2 linked regions of the Luteolibacter sp. LG18 genome follow. Each later gene encodes a partner of the first gene's protein in a complex. Links are inferred from orthologs where the notes say so. Each region holds a gene or a part of one and is shown in the gene's direction. Other genes may lie near its edges. The genes, in order: secA and secY.

Region 1 (9,855 bases):
GCCGCCGAGGCCGCCCGCCATGGCATTCGCACCCACCACGCGCTCAAGGCCTTGCATCTCGACCACCTGTTCGGATCGGCCGTCGGCGGCTGCACGCCAGGTGCCGAAATCGAGGTGAAGCCGACCCGTTTCGCGGCGTCGGAAATCTGGGACTCCCACAAGAAGCTCGGCCAGTCCGTGGCCTACCGCGCCATCGACCGCGCCATCGAGCTGGCGGACCAGTATGGCATCGCCCAGATCGCCGTGGACGACACCTTCCACTACCTGTGGGGGGGCGGTTACGTCATGGAGGCCGCGGAGCGCGGCTACTTCGCCTACACCAACTGCACCTCCACCCTCGCGGAAGTGGTGCCCTTCGGCGGCAAATTCCCGACCCTCGGCACGAACCCGCATTCGTGGGGTATCCCGACCCAGGACCAAGTCGGTTTCCCGATCGTGATCGACTGGGCGACCTCGACCGTGGCGATGGGCCGCGTGCAGGCGCTGAAGCGCGAGGGCAAGCAGCTCCCTCCGGGCGCGGCCGTGGACAAGGACGGCAACCCGACCACCGACCCGCACCAGGTGGCGGCGCTGCTGCCCTTCGGCGCGCACAAGGGCTACGGCATGTCCCTCATCAACGAGATCTTCGGCGGCCTGATCGGCACCTCGCTTCCGACCATCCGCGGCCGGAAGTCCGACATTCCGGGAGAAAAGACCACCTCCGCCTTCTATTTCCAGGTCATCCACCCGGACGCGATCTCCGGCGGCAAGTTCGCCCACGGCCGCAGCCAGAAGGACAACCTCAAGGCGGTGATCGACGACATCCTCGGCCACGGCAACGACGGCGCGATGCTGCCGGGCCAGTTCGAGGCGGATGCCCGCAAGCGTTCCGACGCAGCCGGTGGTTTGCTCTTCACGGAGGCCGAGGTGGCGGAGTTCAATGAGCTCGCCCGCGAGCTCGGATTGCCGGAATGGGACATTGCCTCCCTTCCCCGCGCCTGATTCGCTCTTCATCCTATCCGCACGTCTTCCATGCAACCCGCTTCCTACCTCAAAGATCTCTTCAGTCTCCAAGGCAAAACCGCCGTTGTGATCGGCGGCACCGGTGAACTCTGCGGCACGATGGCCGTCGGCCTGGCCCGCGCCGGAGCCGAGGTCGTCCTCGGCGGCCGGATCCCCGAAAAAGCCGAAAAGCGACTGGCCGAGATCGAGAGCCATGGCGGCAAGGGTTACTTTGTCCCGGTGGACGTGACCTCCCGCGAGTCCCTCCAGCAACTGCTCGACACGGTGCTGGAGCGCTCCGGCCAGGTGGACATCCTGATCAATGGCGCCGGCACCAATTCGCCGACGCCGTTCCTCCAGATCAGCGAGGACGAATACGCCCGGATCATGGACACGAACCTGACGGCCATCTTCCGCGCCTGCCAGGTCTTCGGGAAATACTTCGTGGAAAACAACCAGCCGGCCTCGATCATCAATCTGGGCTCGATTTCCGGCCTGAACCCGCTTTCCCGAGTCTTCACCTACTCCGCCAGCAAGGCGGCGGTGCACAATCTGACCCGCAACCTGGCCCGCGAGTGGGCGGACAAGGACATCCGGGTCAACACGCTGGTGCCGGGCTTCTTCCCGGCGGAGCAGAACCGCAAGGTTCTGGACGAGTCCCGCGTGCTGGACATCCTGCGCCAGACCCCGGCCTCCCGCTTCGGGAACGCCGAGGAGCTCATCGGCGCCACCATCCTGCTGGCCTCCCCGGTGGCCGGCTCCTTCATCACCGGCATGGAGATGATTGTGGACGGTGGATTCCAGGCCATGACCATCTGAGGTCCCTCAGTCGGCGGACTCATCACTCCGGACGCTTCTTTTCATCGTGCGGCTTGCACCTGCGCCGTACGGAGTGTATGCGTCCGCCCCGGCCTGTTTACTTCCGGCCCCATTTCCCGTTTTCCCATGATCAAGTGGATCCTCCAGAAAATCGTCGGCAGCAAGAACCAGCGCGAACTGCGCCGGATCCGGCCGACCGTCGGCCGCGTGAATGAAATCGAGGAAGCCCTCCAGCGCGAGCCGGATGGCAAGCTCCAGGAGATGACGGCCAAGTGGAAGGACTACCTCTCCCGCTACCATCCGCTCGTGATCGCCGCGAAGCCGGAATTGCAGCGCATGGACGCGGATGGCCTGCAGGCCCAAGCCGCCCGGATGGAGGCCCGCTTGGCTCCGCTCCGCGAGGACTACACGTCCCTACCGGCAAAGGTGGAAGCCACCGTGGAATCGATCGAGGAAGCCAAGGCGGCGTTCCACGAAATCGAGGACACCTTCATGCAGGCCCGCGCGAAGTATCTCGAGCAGATCCTTCCCGAGGCCTACGCCGTCGTGAAGAACGGCGCGCGTCGCATGAGCGGCCAGAAGATCACCGTGGTCGAGCAGGAGATGACTTGGCAGATGGTGCACTTCGACGTGCAGATCGTCGGTGGCGTCGCCCTGCACCGCGGCATGATCGCGGAAATGCAGACCGGTGAAGGCAAGACCCTCACCGCCACCCTGCCGGTTTACCTGAACGCCCTCACCGGCCTCGGCGTCCACATCGTCACCGTCAACGACTACCTCGCCCGCCGTGACGCGGAGTGGATGGGTGCCCTTTACAAGTATCTCGGCCTGACCGTCGGCTGCATCCAGAACCAGATGGCTCCGTGGGACCGCCGCGAGGAATACGCGTGCGACATCACCTACGGCACCAACGCCGAGTTCGGTTTCGACTATCTCCGCGACAACGGCATGGCGTCCACCAAGGACGAGCAGGTGCAGCGCGGCCACTACCTTGCGGTGATCGACGAAGTGGACTCCATCCTGATCGACGAAGCGCGCACGCCGCTGATCATTTCGGGCCCGTCCTCGCAATCGAGCCACCAGTTCGAGAAATACAAGCCGCTCGTCGAGCAGCTTGTGAAGCGCCAGACGCAGCTTTGCAACGACCTCGCCGCCGAGGCGAAGAAGTCGCTGGAGGAAGGCGACAAGGAAACCGCCGGCCGCGCCCTCTTCAAGATCAAGCTCGGCCAGCCGCGCAACCGCCAGCTCCTGCGCCTGATGGAGGATCCGGACATCCGCCGCCTCCTTGAGAAGACCGAGCTGTCCTTCTATCAGGACGCCCAGAAGAAGGAACTCTTCGCCGTGAAGGAAGAGCTCTACTTCACCATCGACGAGAAGGGCCACGACTCCGACCTCATGGAAATGGGCCGCGAGTATCTCTCCCCCGGCGATCCGGATTCCTTCACCCTGCCCGACCTCGGCACGCTCTTCGCCGACCTGGAGAACGACAAGTCGCTCACCGACGAGCAGAAGATTGTCAAGAAGGAGGAGTATCAGATCCGCATGGATTCCCAGGCGGAGAAGATCCACAACATCTCCCAGCTCCTGAAGGCCTACTGCCTCTACGAGCGCGACGTCCAGTACGTGGTCACCGACGGCAAGGTCTGCATCGTCGATGAAAACACCGGTCGCGAGATGCCGGGCCGCCGCTGGTCGGACGGCCTGCACCAGGCGGTGGAAGCCAAGGAAGGTGTGGCGATCGAGAAGGAAACCCAGACCTTCGCCACCATCACGATCCAGAACTACTTCCGCCTCTACGAAAAACTGGCGGGCATGACCGGCACCGCCGAAACCGAGGCCGCCGAGTTCCACGACATCTACAAGCTCGACGTGCTGCCGATCCCGACCAACCGGCCGAACTGCCGCAAGGACGAGAACGACCAGGTCTTCAAAACCCGCCGCGAAAAATACAACGCGGTGCTGGCGAAGATCGAGGAAGCCCACACCAAGGGCCAGCCAGTGCTTGTCGGCACGGCCTCGGTGGACGCCTCCGAGACGGTCTCCCGCATGCTGAAGCGCAGCAAGATCCCGCACACGGTCCTCAACGCGAAGTATCACCAGCAGGAAGCCGAGATCGTGATGCGCGCCGGCCAGAAGGGCGCCGTCACCGTGTCCACCAACATGGCGGGCCGCGGCACCGACATCAAACTCGGGCCGGGCGTGGCCGAGGTCGGCGGTCTCTTCGTCGTCGCCACCGAGCGCTACGAATCCCGCCGTGTCGACCGCCAGCTCCGCGGCCGTTGCTCGCGCCAGGGCGACCCGGGCCGCAGCCAGTTCTTCATCTCCTTCGAGGACGACCTGATGCGCAACTTCGCCGCCGCCGACCGCATGACGGCGATGATGGAGCGCTTCGGCATGCAGGAGGGCGAGGCCCTCGAGCACTCCTGGCTCAACAAGTCCGTCGAAACCGCGCAGAAGCGTGTCGAACAGCGCAACTACACCTGGCGCAAGCGGGTGCTGGAGTTCGACGACGTGATGAACAAGCAGCGTGAAGTCGTCTACGGCTATCGCAACGAAGTCCTCACCACCGAGAGCCCGCGCGATCTGGTCAACGAGATCATCGAGAAGGTGATCCCGTCCAAGGTGAACGAGTACCTCGCCGACCGCGACGGTGGTTCTCCGGACTACAACGAGTTGCTCCACTGGGTGAACGCCACCCTGCCGATCCGCGTGGACGCCGAGGACCTCGACCTGACCACCCACACCGCCGAGGAGATTTCCGACGTGCTGGTGAAGCGGGTCAAGGACACCTACGAGCGCCGCATCGAGAACCTCCCGCCGGAAGTGCTCGACCAGGAAGAACGCCGCATGGTCCTCGTCGCCATCGACAAGCAGTGGCAGGCCCACCTTTACAACATGGACGCGCTCCGCGAGGGCGTCCAACTCCGCGCGCAGGGCCAGAAGGACCCGCTCATCGAGTACAAGACCGAGGCCTACGACCTCTTCGTCACGCTGATGGGCAGCATCGACCAGGAAGCGTTGCAGAACCTGTTCCGCTCCGCCTCGAACCTCGAAGCCTTCCTCCGCCAGCTCCAGAGCATGCCGCAGGAGCTCCATGGCCCCGAGGAAGCCGGTCCCGCGATCGGCTACGAGAACATCGCCTCCACCGGCAGCTCCGCCCACATCGATCCCTCCACGCTCCCGTCCCCGGAAGGCACCCAGCTCAAGCTGAACCTGCCGAAGCGCCGCCCGAGCTTCGAGATCGAGACCTCCGGCCGCAACGCGCTCTGCCCGTGCGGCTCCGGCAAGAAGTACAAGCAGTGCTGCGGCCGCGAGGCTTGAAGAAGTTTTCGGTTTTCAGTTTCAAATTTTCAGGAAGAATCCTTGGTGCGGGCTCGTTCCCTGATTCTTGCTGAACACTGAAAACTGAAAACCAGCAAACTCCTCTCTGAAGAAGGTCCTCCAGTTCGCGATCGCGTTGCTCGCCAGCATCCATCTGGCGGGAGGACCTTACGCTTTGGTCCAGGTCTGCGCCTGGGCCAACATGCTGGTTTCCTACTCCCAGCAGGACGGCCTGGCGAAGGCGGCGGTGGACACCTTCAGCGGCGAGAAGCCGTGCGAGATGTGCTGCAAGATCGCCCACGCGAAACAGGACGACGCCAAGAAGCAGGGACCGGGCTCGCCTGAGGTCCCCTTCGGGGCCAAACTCCGGCACGAGCTGCTGCCGACGGACAACGTCGGTTTGAAACCGCTTTCCGCCACCGAGATCATGGTGGCGATTCCCCTGCCCCCCGCCCTGATCGCGGGGATCGGCCACGCCGCTCCGCCCTCACCGCCGCCACAGGTGGCGTGAGCCAAGGTCGGGAGAACCGCGCCCACACTGATCAAGGAGTGGCTGCTTTGAAGCAGCCATGTCACGAACGATAGCCATTCGCCGCAACGCCGGCTGGGTATCCGACAAGTATCCATGCCGAGGCTCTAACAGCCTCCTCGCAGGACATCCTCCCGATCCCACGGCAGCTTCGGTTGTCCCTGAAGACGACGCGCGTTCCACGAACGACCGTCCTCCGTCCGGCCACCTCGGCGAGGTGGCCCACCCTTCGACCCTCCCGCCGCGTACCCGCGGCCCCGCATTCGCACACACAACCTTTCCCACTTTCGTGAAATCCACCCGTTTCCTCGCCGCCTCGCTGTGCGGCATCGCCTCCACCGTTTCCGCTGAAACCGCCTCCGATTCGACCCGCAAAGCCCTGCCGGACATGGTCGTCTCAGCGGCCAAGGAGAAATCCCTTACGTCCCCTTCCGCCCAAGCCAGCCGCGAGGAACTCGCGAAGACCCCGGGCGGCACCGAGGTGGTCGAGGCCGACCGCTACCTGCGCGGGCGCTCCTCCACCCTGGCGGATACCTTCGCACTCTCGCCCGGCGTGTTCGCGCAATCGCGCTTCGGCTCGGACGAGGCCCGCATCTCGATCCGCGGCTCCGGCCTGCAACGCACCTTCCACGGCCGCGGCATCCGCGTGATGCAGGACGGCCTGCCGCTGAACCTCGCCGATGGCAGCTTCGACATGCAGGCCATCGAACCGACCGCCGCTTCCTACATCGACGTCTGGCGCGGTGCGAACGCGCTCGACCAAGGCTCGTCCACCCTCGGCGGTGCGATCGACTACGTTTCCCGCACCGGGTTGAACTCGCCGGGCGGCGACGTCCGACTGGAAGCCGGTTCCTACGGTTACCTGCGCGCGGGCATCGCGGGCGGTTTCACCGCGGGTTCGGCGGACCTCTACGCCTCCTTCACCCACCAGGAGCAGAACGGTTTCCGCAACCACGCCGAGCAGGAGAACGAACGCCTGTTTTCCAACATCGGCTGGCGCTTCAACGACGACGTCGAGACGCGCTTCTACATCACCGCGGTGAACACGAACTCGGAGCTGCCGGGCAGTCTGTTCAAGTCCGGGCTGAACCTTGATCCGCGCCAAGCCGCTCCCGCCAACCTCACCCTGGACCAGCATCGCAATTTCGAGCTGCTGCGGCTGGCAAACAAGACCACCGTGCGGGATGGCGACACCACCTGGGAGTTCACCGCGGGCGCGAGCCACAAGGACCTCGACCACCCGATCTCGCAGGTGATCGACCAGAACACGAACGACTTCTTCGGAGGCGTCACCGGCACGAATGAATCCGAGGTCCACGGCCACGCGAACCGGCTGCGCGGCGGCGTGACCTTTTCCTACGGCACGATCGACGCCGCCACCTACGCCAGCGTCTTCGGACACCGCGGCGCGCTGCTCGCCCACGCCGACCAGACGGCCACCAACGTGGAAGGCTTCCTGGAAGACCAGTTCACCGTCACTCCCGGTTTCACCCTCATCGCGGGTGCCAGCGCCGCCTACAACCGCCGCGAGAACGACCTGACCTTCGGCACCGGCCGCGACTACGCGAACGATTACTCGAACGTCTCGCCGAAGGCCGGTTTCCGCTGGGACGCCAGCCAGGAAGTCCAGGTGTATGGCAACGTGTCCGGCAGCTACGAGCCGCCGTCGTTCAGCGAATCGATCGCCTCGACGCTGACCAACAAGGCTCAGACCGCCGTGACTTATGAACTCGGAACCCGCGGCCACCACGGACCGGTGCGCTGGGACGTCTCTCTGTATCACGCGGACATCGACAACGAGCTGCTCTCGATCGACCACGACAACAATCCCGGCACCCCCGCGATCACCGTGAACGCGGACCGCACCCAGCACTCCGGCATCGAGGCCGGATTCGAGGGCGACCTGCTCGGCACCTCATGGGACGCACAGCCGGACAACCGTCTCGTCGTCCGCTCGGCGTGGACCTACGGCGACTTCCGTTTCGACAACGACAGCCGCTACGGCAACAACAAGCTCGCGGGCCAGCCGCCGCACCTCATCCGCGGCGAGCTGACCTGGGAAAACTCCTGCGGCTACTACGCGGGTCCCACCTTCGAATGGGTGCCGGTGAAGGCCTTCATCGACCAGCGGAACACCTTCGCCGCCGATCCGTATGCGATCTGCGGCTTCAAGTTCGGCCGCAGGCAGGAGAAAGGCCTGTCGTGGTTCATCGAGGCCCGCAATCTCACCGACGAGAAATACGCGGCCACCACCGGCGTGATCGAGAACGCCAACTACGCCGACCAGCGCCAGTTCCTGCCCGGCGACGGACGCAGCCTCTTCGGCGGCGTGGAGTGGAAATGGTAAACCGATTCCTCCCATGAGCCGCAACTGGATCCGCAAGGCCCACCGTTGGCTGGGCCTTGCCTTCAGCCTCACCGCGATGATGTCCGCCGGCAGTGGCGTGCTTCACACGGTAATGACCCGGACCCAGGCTCCCCCGCCTTCCGCCCGTCCTTCGGGTGGTGGGCTGGATGCCGGAGCGGTCCGCATTTCCATCGCCGAAGCCGTGGCGAAGCTACCCTCCGAGCGCAAGCCGGTGGCGGTCAACGTCCGCATGATCGGCGGTGAACCGTGGTATCAGGTCTTCACCGGGCCTGGCGTGCCCGCCTATGTCAGCGCGGTGGACGGACATGTCGATCCGGCACAGGACGAGCGTTACGCAGGTGAAATCGCCGCCGGTTTCCTAGGAGGAAAGGACGTGAAGAAGACGGACTACCTGACCGCCTTCAACAACGAATACATCAACATCTTCCGTATCCTGCCTGTGCACCGGTTCGATGCGGAGGACGGACGGGGCACGCGCGTCTACGTTTCCACGACCACCGGCAGCGTGACCCGCCACACCGACGACCAGCGCCAGTTCGAAGCCAGCGCCTTCACGAACTTCCACAAGCTCGGGTTTATCCCGAACAAGGACGTGCGGGATTGGGTGCAGGTGATCACCACGGGCGGCCTTTTCCTGTTGTCCGTGTTCGGAGTGGTGTTGTTCTTCGTGACCCGGCCGCGGAGGAAGGGCTCGATGTAGTCGAAAGCTCCGCTTTCGAATCGTCCCCGCCAGCTCCAGTTGGCGGGGGCTCATCGGCCAAACGAGCCCGATCTCCCAAAAAACTCATCGCGCTCCGCCGCCCCTACACCGAGACTGCGCGGTGATGAATCCTCCGCGTTTCCTCTCCCGGTGTGTTGCCGTTGCGGGCGCCTTCTGCCTGCCCGCCCTCCACGCGGAGGAAAAGCTCATCGAAGTCGCCTCGTTCGGCGATCACCAGCCCATCGGCATGGCGGTTTCCGGGGAGCCGAACCGCGTCTTCGTTTCCTTCCCCCATCGGGAGCCCTTCGCCAACGCGCTGCTGGAAATCACCGATGGCAAACAGGCCCCCTTTCCCAATGCAGAATGGAATGTCTCCAATCCCACCGACGAGGCACATCACTTCATCAACGCCCAGGACCTCTTCGCCGATGACCGCCACAACCTGTGGCTGCTGGATTCCGCGCCCTCCAGCGGGGCATCGATCTTGAACAAGGACGGCACCTCCACCCGGGCCACCGGGCGCTTCAAGGTCGTGAAGATCGACCTGACCCGCAACGAAGTCGCTGAGATCTACCCCTTCGACGATCTGCCGAAGGACAAAAGCGCCCTCAACGACCTGTGCATCGATCACACCCACGGCCTCGCCTACCTGTCCGATCCGGGCTTGAAGGCGATCGTCGTGCTCGATCTCAAGACGAAGCAATCGCGCGTCGTCCTGCGGGATGATCCGGCGATGCTCGCCACCCCGGGCTTCAAGCTGACGATCGACGGAAAGGAGGTGGTGGACGGCTCCGGCAGGCCGTTCGTTTCGAACGTCAACGGCATCGCGCTCACTCACGACGACCGCTGGTTCTACTTCCGCGCCATCAACCAGACGTGGCTGCGCCAGATCGAAACCCGCTGGCTGGCCGACGCCTCGCTCAGCGACCAGGAGCTCTCCGCTAAAATCGAGAAGGTCGCCGAAACCGGTGTCTGCCACGGCATGGTCGCAGACAAGAAGGGAAACATCTACGTCACCGACTCCCAGGCCAAGGCCATCCGCTACGTCACACCGGAGGGAAAGGTCGAAACGCTGGTTCACGATGAACGCCTGATCTGGCCGGATTCCCTAGGCATCGGTTCGGACGGTTACCTGTA
Region 2 (9,096 bases), 2.7 Mb from region 1 along the record:
GACGTCCTCGCCAAGTCGATGGGCTCCTCCAACCACGCCAACGTGGTGCAGGCCACCCTGAAGGCTCTCTCCCAGCTCCGCACCCGCGATCAGGTCCTGTCCTCCCGCGGCAAGAAGAAAAAGGAAAAGGCCATCTGAGCCGGATTTCCCATCCCAACTTCCACTAGGAAATGAAACTTCACGAACTCAAGCCGAACAAAGGTGCCAAGCACCGGGTCAAGCGCCTCGGTTGCGGCGAAAGCTCCGGCCACGGCAAGACCTCGGGCAAGGGCAACAAGGGCCAGCGTGCCCGCTCCGGCGGCTCCGTCCGCGTGGGCTTCGAAGGCGGCCAGATGCCGATCCATCGTCGCCTTCCCAAGAAGGGCTTCAACAACTACGAATTCCGCGACGTCGTCGCGGTGGTGAACCTCAACGACCTCGAGGAGAACTTCGATGATGGCGCCGTCGTCACCGAGGAAGTCCTCCGCGCCGCGGGTTTCATCAACGGCCGTTATGACAAGGTGAAACTCCTTGGCACCGGCACTCTCACCAAGAAGCTCACCATCACCGTTTGCGCGGTGAGTGCTTCCGCCCGTGAGAAGGTTGAGAAGGCCGGTGGCACCGTCACGGTTGCCTGAGGCGTTCCCGCATCACATCCTGTTTCTCTCCGGTGAGGAAGCGCTTGCGCGCTTCCTCATCGTATTTATAAACCGCGCGTCCATTTTCCCCTGCCCATGATTTCTGCGTTTGCCAACACCTGGCGGATCCCCGAGCTCCGCGACCGCATCCTCTTCACGCTGGCGATGATCATCATCGTCCGTCTCGGCGTCCACATCACCCTTCCGGGGGTGGATGGCACCGTGATCAAGGCCTACATGGATGCGCAGAGCAAGGCGGACCCCTCGAACCCGGCCGGTGGCCTCAATGCCATGTTGGCGGTGTTCTCGGGTGGTGGCCTGCAACAGGCGGGCGTGTTCGCGCTCGGCATCATGCCTTACATTTCCGCCTCGATCATGATCCAGCTCATGACCGCGGTGGTGCCGAAGCTGGCCCGCCTGTCCCGTGAGGACGGCGGCCGCCAGAAGATCACCCAGTTCACCCGCTACATGACGATCGTCATCGCGCTGGTGCAGGGTTTCTTCGTGGCCCGCACGCTGACGCATCCGGCGTCAATGCCCTACCTGAGCGGCATTGAGAAATACGGCGTTCTGGTCCGCGACCAGTCCATGTTGTGGTACGCGCTGGTGACCGCCACGGTGGTGGCCGGCACCATGCTGCTGATGTGGATCGGCGACCAGATCACCGACCGCGGCATCGGCAACGGGACCTCGGTGATCATCACCGTGAACATCGTTTCCTCGCTGCCCGGCGCTCTGATCCAGGCATGGCACTTCTTCGTCACCGGCAAGGACGTGAGCCCCTTCAACTCGTGGAAGATGCTGCTCATGATCGTCATGCTGCTGGTGGTCATCGCGGGCACCATCGCCCTGACCCAGGCCCAGCGCCGCATCGCGGTGCAATACGCGAAGCGGGTTGTGGGCCGGAAGCAGTTCGGCGGCCAGACCCAGTATCTCCCGCTGAAGGTGAACTACGCGGGGGTGATGCCGATCATCTTCGCCACGGCGGTGCTTTCGCTGCCGCCGATGATGCTGAAGTGGATGTTCCCGACTCAGAAGTGGTCCCTCAAGATCTATGAGGCCCTGACCGGCGGTGGCACCTGGTACTACGTCCTCGGTGCGATCTTCATCTTCTTCTTCTCCTACTTCTGGGTGGCGACCATGTTCCAGCCGTCCCAGATCTCCGAAGACCTCAAGCGCAACGGTGGCTACGTCCCGGGCGTGCGCCCCGGCAAGCCGACGGCCGAGTTCCTCGACTTCACGATGACCCGCCTGACCTTCGCGGGGGCGATCTTCCTCACGTTGATCTTCATCCTGCCGGTGGTGGTGGGCGCGGTGGTGAACCTCCCGCCGAGCTCCCCGGTGCTGCACTTCTTCGGCGGCACCAGCCTGTTGATCCTCGTCGGCGTGGTGCTGGACGTGATGCGCCAGGTGGAAACCCACCTGATCCAGAAGCACTACGACGGCTTCCTTCGCAAGGGCAAGATCAAGGGTCGCTACGACCGCCTGGCCCAGACCGGTGCGGCTGCTTCCAAGGTGGCGCTGGTTTACCTGTGGACGGTAATCGCCGTGCTGGTGGTCTTCGGCACCGCTGTCTGGATCTACAACCGGGGTCACTGATCCAAGGTTATGCCCCTCCGTGTTGTGCTCCTCGGTCCTCCCGCCTCCGGGAAGGGGACCCAGGGGCGCAGGCTCGCCGAGGCCGCCGGAGTCGCTTACTTGAGCACCGGTGCGCTGCTGCGCGAGGCGGTGGAGGAGTTGACTCCGCTGGGCCTCCAGGCGAAGCCGATCCTCGACCGGGGCGGCTATCTGCCGGACGACCTGATGTGCGGTATTCTCGGCGAGTGGCTGGCTCGCCACCCCGATGGCTGGGTGCTCGACGGGTTTCCCCGCAGCGTTCCCCAGGCCGAATTCCTCGAGCGCTGGCTCGGCGACCACGATCAAGCCCTTGACCGGGTGATCGCCCTCGACGTGCCGATGGAGGAACTGCTCCACCGAATTCAGGCCCGGGTGGAGTGCCCCGAGTGCCGCTGGAGCGGCCAAGCGACGCAGGCTTCCGGCGACCGTTGCCCGGTGTGCGGTAGCACGGTTTCGCGCCGCGAGGACGACGATGAGGAGAACTTCCGCAGCCGTCACGCCGCCTACTCGCGCTACACGTTGCCGCTGGTGGATTTCTATGACCAGCGCGGCCTCCTGAGCCATCAAAACGCCACGGCTTCCGCCGACGAGGTGGCCGGAGTGATTCACCGTCTCTTTTTCCCTTCCGCAGTGTCCGGTTGAATTTCCGGGCGCTCGCCTCCATTCTTTTCCACGACCTTTTCCCATGGCCCGCCACAACCGCATTCCGATCAAGTCCGCCCGCGAAATCGACAAGATGCGCGAAGCAGGGCGAGCCGCCTCCGAGGTGCTTCAGGAGCTGGCGAAAGCGATCGAGCCTGGACGTACCACCGGTGAGATCGACAAACTGGCGGCCGATCTGATCGCGAAGCAGGACGGTCGTAGCGCTTTTCTTGGCTACCGTGGTTTCCCGGGCCAAACTTGCATCTCGGTGAACGAGGAGGTTGTTCATGGTATCGGTGGCGCACGCCGCATCCAACCGGGTGACATCGTCAAGATCGACGTAGGCGTCATCAAGGGCGGCTTCATCGGCGACAATGCCACCACCGTGATCGCCGGAGACGTCCCTGCGGAAACCAAGCGCCTGCTGGCCGCGACCGAGCAATCCCTTTACGAAGCGATCGCCTGGGCCCGCCCCGGCAAGCGCCTGTTCGACCTCTGCGGTGCGGTGGAGGATTACGTGAAGCCGCTGGGATTCACGGTGGTTCGTGAGTTCGTCGGTCATGGCGTGGGGCGAAATCTCCATGAGGAGCCCCAGGTCCCGAACTACCGCCCGAACGGCAAAAGTCCGATCCTGATGCCAGGCATGACTCTCGCCATCGAGCCAATGGTGAACGCCGGGCGTCCCGGCGTGCGCTACCTTGAGGACGGCTGGACGGTGATCACCGAGGATCGCTTGTTGTCCGCTCACTTTGAGCACACCGTGCTCATCACCGATGGTGAGCCGGAGATCCTCACTTGGCGTCCACGCGAGACCTTCGTGTGATTGGAATCAAAGCGGGCCACCTCAGGATGTGAAGGCATTCGCGTTGCTGCTGGTTTGTTTCGTGGTCGCCGGGGCCTCTCCGGTGAAGGCGCTTGAATGGCCGCTCAAATATGAGGTGGAGGAGGGCACCGTCTCGCCTGATGGCCGTTTTGGCATTATCGTTTTTCACGGGGAAATTTCGCCGGATGGTGAAATCGAGGGGCTGGACGAAGCCAATTATCTCGCCGACTTGAAAACGCGGCAGGTGGTGGGCAGGATCCGCGGGTCGTCTTACTTTTGGCCTCACAACCGGGTTTCCTTGAACGCGGTGTGGTCGCCGGATTCCTCCCGGTGCGTGGTTCTCTATCATCGCCGGTGGTGGTTCGAGGGCATTGAATTGCTGGAGATCGGGCCTTCGCGGATGAAACAGACCAATCTTCGGGGCGAGGTCAGGGACAGTTTGCTCAAGGCGGGCAAGGATCTCGAGGGAGGAGCAGTGGCCCACTTTGACGGGTGCCTCGTCCGGATAGGCTGTTTGGCGGACGACAATCCCAAGGCGTTCGAAGACCGTGAGACCCATCGCGTGTTTTTCACCGGAACATACGATTGCAAGGCCCGTGGCTGGCTTTCCGCCGATGTTCGACCGGTGACATTGAGTCAGTTCGATGCTCTGTTGGAAGTGGTGTCTTCATGGCAAACCGGTCCGGAAGAGCAGTCGTTCACGCCGGATCAACGGTTGAACGCGGTGTATCAGGCCCTGAGGGCGATCGGGCCCGTGCGGCGATTTTCCACGCTGAGGTCGCAGCAACGCGCATGGCTCGCCAGCGTGGGCCCCCCGGAGAAGAGGAGACGCGTCCAAGTGGAAGCCCGGATCGCGGCGCTGGAGAGGAGCCTTTGGACTCGTTGATTTCTCAACCGGGTACAGAGGTGTCCCATTGGAAACCGCCTGCCATTTCCCATTTGCCGGGGGGAGAGTGGGTCGTTAGACAAATGGCCCATGTCGATTTCAAATTGGATGTCCTGGGAGGGTGGTGTGGATCTGGTGGCCGTGACGGATCCGTCGCTGGCGATGCCGAACGTGATCGTGCATGTCGCCCGGGTGGTACACACGCCGGTGGGTTCCGCGCCGGCGGGCATGATCTTCTGGCAGCCGGATGCGAATGCCGCTCCGGTGGTGATGGGCTTCATCAGCCCGAACCCGGTGGTCGGCGCTTATTTCGGTCCGAAGATTTTCGCGGGCACGCCGTTCGAGCAGGCACCGGTTCTCGATGCCGAGATCACGGTGCGCGGCGAAGGGGACCAGGCGACCGCCCGTGTGGTGGTGGGCGGTCACGTGTTCGAAACCGCCCTCGGCGGGCTCGGTGAGGCGGAGCTCATCTCCCGTGACCCCGCTCCGACCGCGCCCTTCCATCAGCAGGGACTGGAGCGGGTGGCCGCGACGGCCACGCTGACGGTCGATGGCAACGAGGTGAATGTGATCGTCCCGCCGGTGGGCATTTCCGGCGGTCCGGCGGCGGTCTTCTCGCCGAACGGGCTCTACGCCCGCTGATTCGAAATTCCCGCGGAATGTTTCCACGCCCGCCTTGCGTTGGCGGGCGTGGCCGGTATCGTGGCGCTCCCGCCCACGATGACACCGTTTCTCCGCAAATTGCTCGGTATGAACTGGGTGCTCGTGCTGGTCATGTACGGGCTCCTGATCTTCGGCCTGTTCATGGTCGAAAGCGCCGCCCGCCACCTGTCCTATCCGGCGGCGATGCATGACAAGTTCGCTCACGCCGGGCTGTACTACGCCCACATGGACAAGCAGTGGATCGCGATCGGCAGCGTCGCGTTCTTCGCCGCGGCGTTCGTGAATTACCGCTGGATCCGCTGGCTCGGCATCCCGGTCTACATGGCCAGCTTGGTCCTGATGCTGGTGGCCATGAAGCAGGAGACGGCGGTCCACCAGATCACGCTCGGGCCGCTGACCTTCCAGCCCGCCCAGCTCGGGATCTTCTCCGGTATCCTGATGATCTCGTGGCTGATCCAGGATCTGCCGAAGCTGCACCGGATGTTCGCTTCACCCATCGCACGCATCGGCATCATCGGCATCGTCTCGGCGATTCCGTTCCTGCTGGTGATGAAGATGGGGGACATGGGGTCCGCGCTGGTGTGGATCCCGGTGATCGTGGTCGCGCTGGTGGTAGCCGGGGTACCGTTCCGCTACCTGTCATTCATGACTTTCGTCAGCCTCGGGCTGTTGCCGATGATTTACTTCGTCGCGCTGCCGCTGGTGTCGAAGCGCGGTCCGGAGCGTATCGATCTCTGGCTGCGGATGCTTCAGGGCCGCGAGGTCGACAAGAACGGCGACGCCTACGCGCCCTACTACGTCTCCATGGCGATCGGCAAATCCGGCTGGAAGGGCGTCGGTTGGAACGCCACCGCCGACAAGGGCTCGTTGCACGCCCGCAAGCTGATCCCCTGGGAAACGGCCCACAACGACTACATCTTCGGCGTGATCGGGGAGGAGCTCGGTTTCCGCGGCAGCCTGCTGCTGATCACCGCCTTCGCGCTGCTGTTGATCCAGTGTCTATTCATCGCCTTCTACAGTAAGGACACCTCCGGGCGGCTATTGGTGTGTCTGGTGGTCGCCCTGTTCTTCTCCCACATCTTCGAGAACATCGGAATGGACGTGCTGCTGCTGCCGATCACCGGCATTCCGCTGCCGCTGGTCAGCTACTCCGGCACGTTCGTGATCATCTGCATGTTCCTGCTCGGTCTGGTGCAGAGCGTCTGGATCCACCGCAACGACGGGGTCGAGGAAGAGCCGGTGGAGGCTTGAACCTCTTGGGGAGTTGAGCCTTCAGGCGAGGAAGGTCTTCCGGGAGGCGGAGGCCTGAAAGTTTGCTGGTTTTCAGTGTTCAGTTTTCAGGACGAGAAGACACGCGTTCGCCGATCGGATGCAGCAAACTCGCGCTCTTCCTTTTTGCGTATTTTGCGCCTCTTTGCGGCTCAGATATCGAGGGCCTCCACTTCCCGGAAGACATTCCTCGCCTGAAGGCTCTACTTCTAGAGCTTCTTCACCCGGATCGTGATCGAACGTTGGGTGCCGTCGCGCGGATCGGTGGCGGTGAGGACGTGGGTGCCGGGTTGGAGGACGACGGCGGGTTCGGGTGAGGCCGGTTCGAGCGTGAGGGTGGGGGACGACCAGAGGGCGGTGCCGGGCAGGTTGCTGGCGACGCGCAGGCGCTTGCCGCCGGAGGGGAGCTCAGGATCGAGCAGGCAGGTGATGCCGTCCGATGGCGCGAGGATGCGCAGCGGCTCGCGGGCCGGGCGGGAGGTCTCAAGCGCGAAGTCATTGCGGCGGCGGTTCTCGGTGCTGGTGAACCATTCCTGATAGGTGGCATCGAGGACCACGTGGCCGTCCGTGTCGTAGTCGGCGGTGGTGGCGGGCAGCGGTTGGCGGCTCGCGAGGCACACTTCCATTTTCGGTGCTTGGTCCGGGCGGGCGTCGGCCAGCACGTGTCCGGTGCGGGGATCGACGGGGACTTCCACCACGCCCTCCGGTCGCGGCAGCCACGCTGGAGCGGTGTCGCGCTGTACCCGCAGCATGGTGCGGTGGAAGATCGGTCCGGCACCGGCCACGCCGGAGAGGCCCTTGATCGGCGTTTGGTCGAAATTGCCGGCCCACACGCCCACGGTGAAATCGCGGGTGAAGCCGAGGCACCAGTTGTCGCGGAAATCGGAGGAGGTGCCGGTCTTCGCCGCGCACTTGAAGGGCATCTCCAGCGGACCATGGCGACCGAACGACGGCGCACGGGCATCGGGATCCGAGAGGATGTCCGAGACCAGCCACGCGCAGCGGGAGTCGAACAAGGTCCGCGGGGCCACATGCGCTTGGGACGAGAACAGGCGGGGAGGAATGCTAGTGCCGCCGCGGGCGAGCGTGGCGTAGGCATTGGTCAGCTCCAGCAAGCGGACCGGGGCGTTGCCGATGGTCAGGCCGAGCCCATAGTGGTCCGGTTGCTTGCCGAGGGTGGTGAGGCCTAGGTTCACCAGCAGGTCATAGAGCGGCTGCGGGCCGCCGAGATCGTTCAGCTCGCGGATCGCGGGGACATTGAGCGAGCAGCCAAGCGCGGTGCGGATCGATACCGGTCCGCGATGGGTGCGGTCGAAATTGCCCGGCAGGTTCAGGCCCTGCTCGGTGCGGAAACGGGTTGGGATGTCCGCCACGATCGCGCCGGGGTAACGGCCGGTGGTTTCGAACGAGAGCAGGTAGGTGAAGGGCTTGAGCGCGGATCCGGGCGAGCGCGGGGCGAGCGTTCCATTGATCTGGCCGCCGCGTGGGTCGTTCCAATTGCCCGAGGTCACCAGTGCGAGGATGTCGCCGCTGGCATTGTCGATGACCACCACCGCGGCGTGCCGCAGGTTTGCCCCGCGCAGCGCGGCGAGTTCCTCGTGGACGATGGTTTCCACGTCGCGCTGGAGCGGGAGGTCGAGGGTGGTGCGGAAATCCGTGGCGGATGGGTCCGGCACGAGCGCCAGCCACGGCGCGGTTTCCTTTTCGGTGAGCGGACGAAGGTCGGGTGTTTCCGTCAGGGCGGATTGGATACGGGCAGGATCGATCGCCCCGGCTTTGGCCAAGCGGGCGAGCACCAGGTTGCGGCGCGCGAGCGAGGCCTCCGGGCGCTTGAGCGGATTGAGCCGGGTGGGGGCCTGCGGCAGTCCGGCAAGCAGGGCGCACTCGCCGAGCGACAGGTCACCGAGGGGTTTCTGGAACAAATGGCGCGCGGCCTCGGCCGGGCCTCTACGACGGTTGCCGTAGTCGAGACGGTTCAGGTAGGCGGTGAGGATGCGCTCCTTCGACCACGTCATTTCCAAGCGCCGGGCACCGAGGGCCTCGCGCAGTTTCGTGGCGAGACCGCGTTGCGAGGAGGGCGACGAGATCTTCACCAGTTGTTGGGTGATGGTGGAAGCACCGGAGACGACGCGGCGGTGGGTGATCCAATCGCTTGCCGCGCGGGCGGTGGCGAGCAGGTCGATGCCGCCGTGCTGGAAGAACCGCTTGTCCTCCGCGGCCAGCGTGCACGCGATGAAGTCGGGTGGAAGGTCCGCGATCCCCACCGGTTCGCCGCGCGAGAAATCCCCGAGCGTCAGCCGCCGGATCGGCTCGCCGTGGCGATCCAGCAGAACCGGCGAGGCCGGGACCTCCGTTTCCAGGCCCGCGGGCAGCGGGACCAGGAACGGCAGCCCGAACCAGCCGAAGGCCCACAGCGCCGCCAGCGCGAGCGGGATGGCCACGCGCTTGCGGCGGAGATGACGGAACACTTTCACGGACGATGGATCGAGGGCGATCCGGTCATTTCGTGCGGATCAACTGCGAGGCGGAGAGCGCGAACTTCTCCGGATCGTACATCGACTCCACCTTCGCGGCCGGCG

The links.
Region 2: the proteins of secA (region 1) and secY are in contact, whole or in part, in a crystal structure (PDB 3DIN), measured with the Thermotoga maritima proteins. The link is inferred for Luteolibacter sp. LG18 from one-to-one orthologs. Residues at the interface, in WP_004082002.1 of Thermotoga maritima: Glu261, Ala262, Arg263, Lys300, Ala301, Arg302, Thr303, Ile304, Ile305, Leu323, Tyr324, Asp325, Pro326, Val329, Ser330, Tyr333, Ile336, Lys340, Phe345, Val349, Glu363, Phe364, Tyr374, Ser375, Gly376, Gly377, Glu393, Ile395, Thr482, Ser483; in WP_004081795.1 of Thermotoga maritima: Glu108, Gly109, Glu110, Glu111, Ala236, Glu237, Arg238, Arg239, Ile240, Thr241, Ile242, Gln243, Tyr244, Ala245, Arg246, Arg247, Val248, Thr249, Gly250, Arg251, Arg252, Val253, Tyr254, Gly256, Ala257, Ser258, Thr259, Tyr260, Leu261, Pro262.

Annotation. Positions count from the first base shown.
Region 1 is NZ_AP024600.1:5,056,264-5,066,118, forward strand. The notes cover bases 1,599-5,321. They hold secA (preprotein translocase subunit SecA), read left to right. Parts: upstream 1,599-1,926; coding sequence 1,927-5,121; downstream 5,122-5,321. Other genes in these bases: llg_RS20195 (SDR family oxidoreductase), read left to right, coding at 1,599-1,800; llg_RS20205 (hypothetical protein), read left to right, coding at 5,258-5,321. Outside these bases: llg_RS20190 (Ldh family oxidoreductase), read left to right, coding at 1-981; more of llg_RS20195, read left to right, coding at 1,012-1,598; more of llg_RS20205, read left to right, coding at 5,322-5,632; llg_RS20210 (TonB-dependent receptor), read left to right, coding at 5,940-7,997; llg_RS20215 (hypothetical protein), read left to right, coding at 8,011-8,718; llg_RS20220 (L-dopachrome tautomerase-related protein), read left to right, coding at 8,843-9,855. UniProt on the Escherichia coli protein: Required for protein export, interacts with the SecYEG preprotein conducting channel.
Region 2 is NZ_AP024600.1:2,332,303-2,341,398, forward strand. The notes cover bases 1-2,964. They hold secY (preprotein translocase subunit SecY), read left to right. Parts: upstream 1-713; coding sequence 714-2,216; downstream 2,217-2,964. Other genes in these bases: rpsE (30S ribosomal protein S5), read left to right, coding at 1-138; rplO (50S ribosomal protein L15), read left to right, coding at 171-617; llg_RS09805 (nucleoside monophosphate kinase), read left to right, coding at 2,226-2,876; map (type I methionyl aminopeptidase), read left to right, coding at 2,920-2,964. Outside these bases: more of map, read left to right, coding at 2,965-3,699; llg_RS09815 (lysozyme inhibitor LprI family protein), read left to right, coding at 3,728-4,585; llg_RS09820 (hypothetical protein), read left to right, coding at 4,676-5,227; llg_RS09825 (FtsW/RodA/SpoVE family cell cycle protein), read left to right, coding at 5,306-6,499; pbpC (penicillin-binding protein 1C), read right to left, coding at 6,727-8,991; llg_RS09835 (MG2 domain-containing protein), read right to left, coding at 9,017-9,096. UniProt on the Escherichia coli protein: The central subunit of the protein translocation channel SecYEG. Consists of two halves formed by TMs 1-5 and 6-10.